One region of the Variovorax durovernensis genome, then DNA from elsewhere that is predicted to be linked to it. Evidence: riboswitches for the same ligand, from Rfam matches in the RefSeq annotation. Region 1 holds a riboswitch; the other holds the start of a gene.

Region 1 (5,610 bases):
GAGCCCAGCGTGGCGTTCAGCGTGCCCGCCGTGCCGTCGGGAAGCACACGGGTGCGCGCATAGCTCGATGCGTCGACGGCCGTGCTGCCCCAGCCGCCGTTGGCGGCGCCGCCGCGCGCGGTGACCGTGGGCCAGGCCGCGCGTTCGGGCAGGCCGATGCGGAACACCGACGTGGTGGGCGTCGAGGGCACGATGCCGGCGGAGAGGTAGATGTTCTCGTTGCCCACCCTTGCGATCGCGAAGCTGCCGTGGTCCGACGGATTCGCCACGTTCACGATGTTCCAGGTGTCGACGGTGGCGCCGGGCGACACCGTGTAGGTCAGCAGCGTTGCCGAGGGGCAGGTGTCGATGCGGTAGATCGTGGCGTTGTTGCACAGGTAGAGCGTGGTGCCGCTGTTGGCAACCTGGATCTGCGTGATCGACGAATCGCCGGTGGTCGCCGTCAGGTTGATGCCCAGCCGGTTGTAGACGCCGTCGAGCGCTGCCTGCGTCTTCACCAGCGCGCGCGATGCCACGAAGGGCCGCACGCCGTAGCTCGCCGGCGTGACCTGCGCAACCGCGAACGGGAACGATCCGACCACCGTGTCCGCGGCCAGCCGGAAGCGCGCCGTGTTCACCGGGCTCGTGATGCGGCTGCTGTCGAACACGAAGCTGCCGGCCTCGGCCGTGTCTTCGGCGAAGCTGCCCGAGGCGACGGTGCCGGTTTCGTCGGTCATCTCGTAGCGCTTGCTGTCGAGGTTCAGCGCCAGCGTCTGCCGCGTGCCGTTGGTGGCGTAGACCTTGTAGCGGCCGTTGCGCGCATCGGGCGCCGCGCCGGTGTCGATCAGGTTGAGCTGCAGGTAGCCCTGCGTGTTCGGGTTGCGCGCGCCGACGAGCACCGAGAGCAGGCCGTTCTGCATGGCGAAGTACTTGCTCGTGCCGCTGCCGTTGACGAGCCGGATGCCTTCGGGCTGCTGCGCAAACGTGCCGCCCACCGGCATCGTCAGGCTGCCGTAGGTGCCGTCCGTGCCGGTGGACGTGCGCACCGAGTTCGCGGTGTCGATCAGGTTGCTGCCCCAGCTGCCCGTGGTCGACGCGCCGACACCGCGGGTGGTGGGCCAGCTGGAGGACTCGGGCAGGGCGATGCGCATGAACTGCATGGCCGGCGCCAGGTTGACGCCCCCGGCGAGATAGACGTTCTGGCCGCCGATTCGCGCCATGCGGAAGTTGGCGACGTCGCTGCTGTTGGTGACGTTGGTGCCGACCCAGGTGTCGTCGGCGCCGGCCGCTACCGCATAGGTGCGCTTCGAGGCTGCCGGGCAGAGATCGATCTTGTAGATGATCGCGTCGTTGCACATCTCCAGCACCGTGCCGCTGCCCGAGAGGCGCATGGCCAGCAACGTCGAGTCCTGCGCGCCGCCGGGGCTGCGCGTCACGCTGAAGCGGTTGTAGGTGCCGTCCAGCAGCGCCGCGGTGTTGACGAAGTCGCGCGCCGCCACGAAAGGCTGCGCGGCGTAGGCCGCGGGGCTCGAGTACGCCGTCTGGAACGGGAACGCGCCGACGACCACGTCCGCCGCCACGCGAAAGCGCGCCGTGTTGGCGGCCGTGGTGATGCGGCTGCTGGCGAAGACGTAGGTGCCGGGCTCGGTGAAGTCTTCGGCGAAGGTGCCGGACTCGGCCGCGCCGAGGTTGTCCGTCATCGTGTAGCTGCCGGCGTCGAAGTCGAGCGCCAGCTGCTGCTGGGTGCCGTTGGATGCATAGACGCGGTAGGTGCCGCTGCGCGCGTCGGCGCCGGCCAGTGCGGCCTTGCTTGCCCTGGCCGCCGGCGCGGACTCGGGCGCTGCCGCCGGGGCCTGCGCCTGCTGCCCGGCATCCAGGCCCGCCAGCGGCAGGCCGCCGCCCGCGCCGCCACCACTGCTGCCTCCGCCCCCGCAGGCCGCCAGCAAGGCGGCCAGTCCACAACCCGCGAGATATCTCGTCATCCTCATGTTGAGCCCTCTTCTTTGTCTGATGGGCCCGGCAGCGAGCCGGCTGGCTACTGAACCGAACCTGAGCAAATCGTAAAAAGAGGGGGCTTTAACGTTGAGGCTGGCAAATGTCAGCCGAAGACGGCAGAAGATGGTCGAAATTGGTGCAAATCCCCGAGGTTGGCGCGGCCGCTCGCCCCGTCTACAATGCCCCGTCCCGAGGAGCGTTGCAGCGCCGCCAGGCGTGAGGCTCGGATCCACATCGCAACCACGCTCACCCGCTGTTCTCGCGGTGAGTCCTTTTCCCCGAACGCAGTGGCATCTTTCAAACCAGTTTTGTTGGAGTTCTCATGAGCGCTGTTCTCAAGCCCACCCCCGTTTCGACCGCCGACCAGGCGATCGCCGACCTGTCCCTCGCTGCCTGGGGCCGCAAGGAAATCCGCATCGCGGAAACCGAAATGCCCGGCCTGATGGCCATCCGCGAAGAGTTCTCGAAGGCGCAGCCGCTGAAGGGCGCGCGCATCACGGGCTCGCTGCACATGACCATCCAGACGGCCGTGCTGATCGAGACGCTGCAGGCCCTGGGCGCCGAAGTGCGCTGGGCCTCGTGCAACATCTTCTCGACGCAGGACCACGCCGCCGCCGCCATCGCCGAAAAGGGCACGCCGGTGTTCGCCATCAAGGGCGAGTCGCTGAAGGACTACTGGGACTACACCCACGCCATCTTCGACTTCGGCCCCAAGGGCTCGAAGGGCGAAGGCCCGAACATGATCCTGGACGACGGCGGCGACGCCACGCTGCTGATGCACCTGGGCCAGCGTGCCGAGAAGGACCAGAGCGTGCTGGCCAACCCGACCAGCGAAGAAGAGCGCATCCTGTATGCAGCCATCAAGGCCAAGCTGGCCGTCGATTCGACCTGGTACACCCGCAAGTCCGCCGAAATCATCGGCGTGACCGAGGAAACGACCACCGGCGTGCACCGCCTGAACGAAATGTCGGCCAAGGGCACGCTGCTGTTCCGCGCCATCAACGTGAACGACTCGGTCACCAAGAGCAAGTTCGACAACCTGTACGGCTGCCGCGAGTCCCTGGTGGACGGCATCAAGCGCGCGACCGACGTGATGATCGCCGGCAAGGTGGCTTGCGTGGCCGGCTACGGCGACGTGGGCAAGGGCTCGGCACAGGCGCTGCGCGCGCTGTCGGCGCAAGTGTGGGTCACCGAGATCGACCCGATCAACGCCCTGCAGGCCGCGATGGAAGGCTACAAGGTCGTGACGATGGAGTACGCAGCCGACAAGGCCGACATCTTCGTGACGACCACGGGTAACAAGGACGTGATCACGCACGACACCATGGTCAAGATGAAGGACCAGGCCATCGTCTGCAACATCGGCCACTTCGACAACGAGATCGACGTCGCTTCGATCGAGAAGTACGAGTGGGAAGAAATCAAGCCGCAGGTCGACCACATCACCTTCCCGGACGGCAAGAAGATCATCCTGCTGGCCAAGGGCCGCCTCGTGAACCTGGGCTGCGGCACGGGCCACCCGAGCTTCGTGATGTCGTCGTCGTTCGCGAACCAGACCATCGCCCAGATCGAGCTGTTCACCAAGCCCGACGCCTACGAGGCCGGCAAGGTCTACGTGCTGCCCAAGCACCTCGACGAGAAGGTCGCGCGCCTGCACCTGAAGAAGGTCGGCGCCATGCTCACCGAGCTGACCGACGCGCAGGCCGCCTACATCGGCGTGAGCAAGAACGGTCCGTACAAGCCGGACACGTACCGCTACTGATCGACAGCGCATGCGCGCCGATCAACTGTTGGTGGAGCGCGGCCTGGCCGCGTCGCGTTCGCAGGCCGTGCGGCTCATCGCCGGCGGCATGCGCTGGCGCGACGCGGGCACGAGCGACGCGTGGCGCAACGTCGCCAAGAACAAGGACGAAGTGCCCGAGTCGGCCGAGCTCGAGCTGGTCGACGCGGCCGAGGCGCGCTATGTGTCGCGCGGCGGCCTCAAGCTCGAAGGCGCGCTGGCCGCGAGCGGTGTCGATCCGGCCGGCAAGCTGTGCCTCGACGTGGGCCAGTCGACCGGCGGCTTCACGGACTGCCTGCTGCAGCGCGGCGCCACGAAAGTGGTGGGTGTCGACGTCGGCCACGGGCAGCTGCATGCGAAGCTGCGCGAGGACGAGCGCGTGGTGCCCATCGAGGGTGTCAATGCGCGCGCGCTGTCGCCCGACGACCTCGGGGAAGAAGGCGAGTCGCGCTTCGACCTGATCGTGGGCGACCTGTCGTTCATCTCGCTCACGCTGGTGCTGCCGGCGGTGGTCGAGTTCCTGGCGGACGACGGCCGCCTGCTGATGCTGGTCAAGCCGCAGTTCGAACTGCAGCCGGGCCAGGTCGGCAAGGGCGGCATCGTGCGCGACGAAGCCATGTATGCGGTGGTCGAGAAGCGCCTGCGCGACGCCTGCGAGGCCCTCGGCCTGCGCGTGCTGCAGTGGTTCGACAGCCCGATCGCCGGCGGCGACGGCAACCGCGAGTTTTTCATTCACGCCGTGCGCGCTGTTCACGCGAACGGCTCCTAAGGAGACGCAGGTGCGCCTTCCGCTGAGTTTCGAATTCTTCCCGACCAAGACGCCCGAAGGCGCGGTCAAGCTGCGCGCCGTGCGCCAGCAGCTGTATGCGCGCAAGCCGCAGTTCTGCTCGGTCACCTACGGCGCGGGCGGTTCCACGCACCAGGGCACCTTCGGTGCGGTGCAGGAGATCCTGTCCGAGGGCGTGGACGCGGCGAGCCACTTCTCGTGCATCGGCGCCACGCGCGCCACGGTGCGCGAGCAGCTCGCCGAGCTCAAGGCCATGGGCGTCAAGCGCCTGGTGGCGCTGCGCGGCGACCTGCCGAGCGGCTACGGCATCGGCGGCGAGTTCCAGTATGCGAGCGACCTGGTCGCCTTCATCCGCGAGGAGACCGGCCGCGACTTCCACATCGAGGTGGCCTGCTACCCCGAGATCCATCCGCAGGCCCGCTCGCCCGAAGCCGACCTGCAGGCCTTCGCCGCCAAGGTGAAGGCGGGCGCCGATTCGGCGATCACGCAGTACTTCTTCAGCCCCGATGCGTACTTCCGCTTCGTCGACGACGCGCGCAGGCTGGGGCTCGACACGCCCATCGTGCCGGGCATCATGCCGATCACCAGCTCGACGCAGCTCATGCGCTTCTCGGATGCCTGCGGCGCCGAGATCCCGCGCTGGATCCGCCTGCGCCTGCAGGGCTTCGGCGACGACACGGCGTCGATCAAATCGTTCGGCCTCGACGTGGTCACGGACCTGTGCGCGCGACTGGCCGAGGGCGGCGCGCCGGCGATGCACTTCTACACGATGAACCAGTCGACCGCGACGCTGGCTCTGCTGGAGCGCCTCGATTGAGAGGGCGCGCGGCCGGAGCGACGGCAGCGTCGCTGCGAGGGGCGCTGCACGCGGCCCTCGTGGCCGCGACCTGCGCCCTCGTGGGCTGCGCCATGCCGCCCGCCACCGATGCCGAAGGCGGCGGCAGCCTGAAACCCCTGCCGCAGGCGCTGGCGGTGCCGCCCGGTGCCGCGGCGCGTTCGAGCGTGCCCTCGGTGCGCTATGACCTGGCCGTGTCCGGCACGGGCGAACTGACACCGGATGACGGCGTGC
Region 2 (5,610 bases), 770 kb from region 1:
GCCGAGCGCATCGCCAGCGCGCCGCTCAGGCGCAGGCGCTCGGTTTCATTGAAGAGGGTTTCGCGCAACTGGGCCTGTTCGGCCTCGGACGCCGCTGCGTAGCGGTCAAGCCGCGAATTCCAGTCCTGGTTTTCCTGGTCGAGCGCCGCGAGGTTGCGGGCCACTTCGTAGCCGTAGGCCTCGCTGCGCGCGGCAAAGCGCTCCTGCGGGCTCGCGCCTCGCGCCTCGAGCGCGGCGGTCTGCTGCATCACGTCGGCATGGGCGACGGCTTCCCGGCGCACTTCGCGCTGTTCCGGCGACAGCCATGCCTGCTCGCTTTGCTTCAAGGCAGCGTTGCGCTGCTCGGGCGTCAGGGCAGCGTTGGCGAGCAATTCCAGCTTGTCGGCCATGAAGTTGTCCTGGCGGATCTGGTCGCCGAACAGGCCTTCGATTTCCTCTGGCGCGAAATAGCGCCGGCGCATCGCCTCGCGCGCCTGCAGGGCGCGGCGCAGTTGCGCGGGGTCGCCGGGCGCGGGCGGCGGCATCGACGTCAGGGCCTCCTGCATGTCGACATAGCGTTCGAGCAGTCCGAGCGCGCGCACGCGCCAGTCCTCGCGCAGGTACTTGGCCAGCAGGGCGGGGGCCTTGGCCATGAAGGCGGCCTTGTTGTCGGCCTGCGCCTCGGACAGCACCTGGTCGAAGATGGAGATGAGCGAGCTGTTCAGCAGGGCGTCGGGCACGGCGGCTGCTGTTGCAGTCTGTGCCGGCCGTGGCTCGGGGCTGGCCGTGGCGGTGGTCGCCACGGCAGGCCCGCGTTCGGCGGCGATGGGGCCGTCTTCGTCGGGGAGGCTCGCGAGCCAGCCGCCGCCTACCGCGAGCAGAACCGCGCCGCCCGCCGCCCAGGGCACCCACCGCTTTCCCACGGCCGGCGCCTCAGAGGCCCGCGCTCTTCAGCCGCGCGGCCTGGTCCTTGAAGAGCTCCGGCACCTTCTTCTCGTAGTACGGGAACTGGCTGCCATAGGTGTTGCCCAGCACCTGGTTGACCTCGTCGAGGTGGTTCTGGCGGTAGTCGCCCAGGTGGGTGCCGAGCCGCGTGGTGCAGGTGGCGAGCAGGCCGTCGTTGTCCTCGCCGAAGAAGGCGAGGGTGCCCAGCGCCGACAGCGGCGCGTCGCTCGGGTCGAACAGGCTGAAGCCGGTCGACACGCCCGACCACGAGTAGTAGCGCACGCCGTTCACCACCGCCGCGCCGCTCTTCACGCTGCACGACGAGCCCTGCGCGGGCCGTCCCTGCGGGAACTTGGCGTCGAAGGCCGCGCCGCCTGCCGTGGTCAGCGAGGCCAGCGCGTTCAGCGGGACTTCCGGCAGCTGGCTCGGGTCCTTGCCCGAGAGGAAGCCGATCACGCTGGTCAGCAGCCCCACGGCCTTGACGACCACGCCTTGCGCTATGCCGCCCTCGGGCAGCCTGGCGAGCAGGTCGGCCACCTTGGAGCCGCCATTCGCGCCGCCCACCGAGGTGACCGACGCCACCATGTCGGGCGCCACCGCCGCCACATAGCGCACCGTGGGCGCGCCTTGGGAATGCCCGATCAGGTTGAACTTGAGCGTCGGGTTCTTTTCCAGCGCGCGGATGGTCTTGAGCTCCTGCAGCAGCTGCTCGCCGCGGATCTCCGAGGTGTTGGTGCCCGACACCTGCGCTACATACACCCGCGCGCCGGCGCCGGCCAGCTTGTCGGGAATGCCGTAGAAGTAGTCGACGCCCAGCAGGTTGTCGAAGCCCAGCAGGCCGTGGACCAGCACGATGGGGTATCTGGTCTTCGCCTCGTCGGAGGCCGCCCGGGCCGTCACCAGCGTCGAGCCGGCGCTGGCGGCCGCACGGGCCAAGGGGGTCATCGCCATCGTCGCCGCGGCAAGCCCGCAGCAAAGAACCACATTCCACTTCATCGCCATCCGGCACTCCCTTGCGTCGGTTGAAAAAAACGAACGTTCGTTCGGAAACGGTGGCCGCATTCTGTGGATGCGGGCGGGAATGGAAACTGGGGTTTTCCCCGTGGCGGGTTGAATCGCCCTAAAATGCTCGCCTTCCCAAGGAGCGTTGCAGCGGCGGGCCACAGCGGCCCGCCGTCAGGCTTGGGGCGACAACGACGCTCGCCTGTTCGACTCTTCCGCAGGTGAGGCCATGTCCCAGATTTCCGCTCCAGCTACCCCCGATTCCGCCCCCCTGGCACCCCCGCCCATGAAGCTGTCCGGCCTCGAGCCGGTCGCCATCGGCGAAGGCACGCTGTTCGTCAACATCGGCGAGCGCACCAACGTCACCGGCTCCAAGGCCTTCGCGCGGATGATCCTCAACGGCCAGTTCGAAGAAGCATTGGCCGTGGCGCGCCAGCAGGTCGAGAACGGCGCGCAGGTGATCGACATCAACATGGACGAGGCCATGCTCGACAGCAAGGCAGCCATGGTCCGCTTCCTGAACCTCATTGCCAGCGAACCCGACATCGCGCGCGTGCCGGTGATGGTCGACAGCTCGAAGTGGGAAGTCATCGAGGCCGGCCTGCGCTGCATCCAGGGCAAGGGCATCGTCAACTCCATCTCCATGAAGGAGGGCGTCGACAAGTTCAAGCACGAGGCCAAGCTGGTCAAGCGCTACGGCGCCGCCGCAGTGGTCATGGCCTTCGACGAGAAGGGCCAGGCCGACACCTACGCGCGCAAGATCGAGATCTGCGAGCGCGCCTACCGCATCCTGGTCGACGAGGTGGGCTTCCCGCCCGAGGACATCATCTTCGACCCGAACATCTTTGCCATTGCCACCGGCATCGAGGAACACGACAACTACGCGGTCGACTTCATCAACGCCGTGCGCTGGATCAAGCAGAACCTGCCGGGCGCCAAGGTGTCGGGCGGCGTGAGCAACGTGAGCTTCAGCTTCCGCGGCAACGACCCGGTGCGCGAGGCGATCCACACCGTGTTCCTGTACCACGCAATCAAGGCCGGCATGGACATGGGGATCGTCAACGCCGGCATGGTGGGCGTGTACGACGACCTGGAGCCGACCCTGCGCGAGCGCGTGGAAGACGTGGTGCTCAACCGCCGCCCCGACGCCGGCGAGCGCCTCGTCGAGGTGGCCGAAACCGCCAAGAGCGGCGCCAAGGACGACAGCAAGAAGCTCGAATGGCGCGGCACGCCCGAGAACCCGGTGCACGTCAACCAGCGCCTGTCGCACGCGATGGTGCACGGCATCACCGACTTCATCGTCGAAGACACCGAAGAGGCCTACCAGCAGATCCTTGCGAAGGGCGGCCGCCCGCTGCACGTGATCGAAGGCCCGCTGATGGACGGCATGAACATCGTGGGCGACCTGTTCGGCCAGGGCAAGATGTTCCTGCCGCAGGTGGTGAAGTCGGCGCGCGTCATGAAGTCGGCCGTGGCCCACCTCATTCCCTACATCGAGGAAGAAAAGCGCCAGGACGAGGCCGCGGGCCGCGACGTGCGCACCAAGGGCAAGATCATCATCGCCACCGTGAAGGGCGACGTGCACGACATCGGCAAGAACATCGTCACCGTCGTGCTCCAGTGCAACAACTTCGAAGTGGTGAACATGGGCGTGATGGTCCCGTGCCACGAAATTCTCGCCAAGGCGAAGGTCGAGGGCGCGGACATCGTGGGCCTGTCGGGCCTGATCACGCCGAGCCTCGAAGAAATGCAGTACGTGGCCGGCGAGATGCAGAAGGACGACCACTTCCGCATCAAGAAGATTCCGCTGCTCATCGGCGGCGCCACCACCAGCCGCGTGCACACGGCGGTGAAGATCGCGCCGCACTACGAAGGCCCGGTGGTCTACGTGCCCGACGCCTCGCGCAGCGTGAGCGTGGCGCAGAGCCTGCTGAGCGACCAGGCCACCGCGTACATCGACGAGATCAACGCCGACTACGAGAAGGTGCGCCACCAGCACGCCAACAAGAAGCAAGTGCCACTGTGGCCGCTGGCCAAGGTGCGCGCCAACAAGACGCCGATCGACTGGTCGAACTACACGCCGCCTTGCCCCAAGTTCATCGGCCGGCGCGTGTTCAGGAACTTCGACCTGACCGAGCTTGCCAAGTACATCGACTGGGGCCCGTTCTTCCAGACCTGGGACCTGGCCGGCCCGTTCCCGGCCATCCTGAAGGACGAGATCGTCGGCACCGAGGCCGTGCGCGTATACGCCGACGGCCAGCGCATGCTCAAGCGCCTGATCGAAGGCCGCTGGCTCAGCGCGAGCGGCATCGTCGGCTTCTGGCCCGCCAACACGGTGAACGACGACGACATCGAGCTCTACACCGACGAGACGCGCAGCGAGGTCGCGCTCACCTGGTACGGCATGCGCCAGCAGACCGAGAAGCAGGTGATCGACGGCGTGATGCGCCCGAGCCGCTGCCTGGCCGACTTCGTCGCGCCCAAGGCGAGCGGCCTGAAGGACTACGTGGGTGTGTTCGCCGTGACGGCCGGCCTGGGCGTGGAGAAGAAGGAGAAGTACTTCATCGACGACCTCGACGACTACTCCGCCATCATGCTCAAGGCCCTGGCCGACCGGTTGGCCGAGGCCTTCGCAGAGTCGCTGCACCACCGCGCGCGCACCGACCTCTGGGGCTACGCGAGCGACGAAAGCCTGAGCAACGACGACATGATTGCCGAGAAATACCGCGGCATCCGCCCCGCGCCGGGCTACCCGGCCTGCCCCGACCACAGCGTGAAGCGCCCGATGTTCGACCTTCTGGGTTGCGCGGACATTGGAATGACCCTGACGGAAAGCCTCGCTATGATGCCCGCCGCCAGCGTGAGTGGTTTTTACTTAAGTCACCCCGATTCCACCTACTTCAACGTCGGCAAGATCGGGCATGACCAGTTGCAGGACCAGGCCGCGCGGCGCAAGGAGAGCGAGTCTGACCTGGAGCGCCTGCTGGCACCCAATCTTTGAACCCGCCGGCCGGTCCCCAGCCGACCGGCACCGGGAGTTGCTATTCAGAAATTGATATTCGCGGCCGCGCACTACGCGGCACTGGCGGTCTTCATCACCAGCAGTTGGGGTTTCGGCCGCGCATTGCTGGGCCGCCTGGCCCCGCCGCCCCGCCGGGACGCATGGCTGGAGGCCGCGATGGCCGTGGCGCTGGGCATGGGGCTTTTCATCTGCGGCTTCCAGGCCCTGGCCATCTTCGGTGCCTTCCGGCCCGGGGCCACGCTGGCACTGGTGCTGGCGGGCGTGGCGGCCGCCGCGCTCCAGCTGCCAGGCTGGCTGCGCGAGCGGCGCGCCCTGCTGCTCTCCAGCGAGACCGCGCCGCCCTGGACCCGTTACGAGCGCATCGCCGCCATCGCGCTGGCGCTGGTCGCGCTGCCCGCCCTGGTGGCGCCGCTCGCGCCGCCCTTCGCCTTCGACGAGCTGATGTACCACCTGCCCTATGCGCGGCAGGTCGCGCAGCAGGGTACGCTGGGCATCCACGACTGGCTGCGCTACCCCTGGTTCCCGTACAACTACAACCTGTTGTATGCCGCCGCGCTGCAACTGGGCGACGACGTGCTGCCGCACTTTCTCAACGCCCTGGCGGGCGCGCTGTCGGTGGTGATGCTCTTCCGCCTCGGCATGCAGCATGCCAACCGGCTCAC

What was found. Region 1 has a riboswitch for S-adenosylhomocysteine ahead of ahcY (adenosylhomocysteinase). Riboswitches for the same ligand answer to the same signal wherever they lie in the genome.
Region 2: it holds a riboswitch for S-adenosylhomocysteine, as region 1 does, so the genes downstream of both, metH (methionine synthase) here and ahcY (adenosylhomocysteinase) in region 1, are expected to answer to the same signal.

What each region holds. Positions count from the first base shown of each region.
Region 1 covers NZ_CDRNCW010000001.1:1,060,117-1,065,726, forward strand. Annotated here, with positions in the region: gene ACWV14_RS04910 (hypothetical protein) at 1-1,967, opposite strand, end outside; S-adenosyl-L-homocysteine riboswitch at 2,160-2,229, shown strand; gene ahcY (adenosylhomocysteinase) at 2,297-3,736, shown strand; gene ACWV14_RS04920 (TlyA family RNA methyltransferase) at 3,747-4,523, shown strand; gene metF (methylenetetrahydrofolate reductase [NAD(P)H]) at 4,534-5,358, shown strand; gene ACWV14_RS04930 (septal ring lytic transglycosylase RlpA family protein) at 5,451-5,610, shown strand, end outside.
Region 2 covers NZ_CDRNCW010000001.1:285,419-291,028, forward strand. Annotated here, with positions in the region: gene ACWV14_RS01340 (lipase secretion chaperone) at 1-902, opposite strand, end outside; gene ACWV14_RS01345 (esterase/lipase family protein) at 913-1,869, opposite strand; S-adenosyl-L-homocysteine riboswitch at 2,058-2,133, shown strand; gene metH (methionine synthase) at 2,213-4,927, shown strand; gene ACWV14_RS01355 (ArnT family glycosyltransferase) at 4,982-5,610, shown strand, end outside.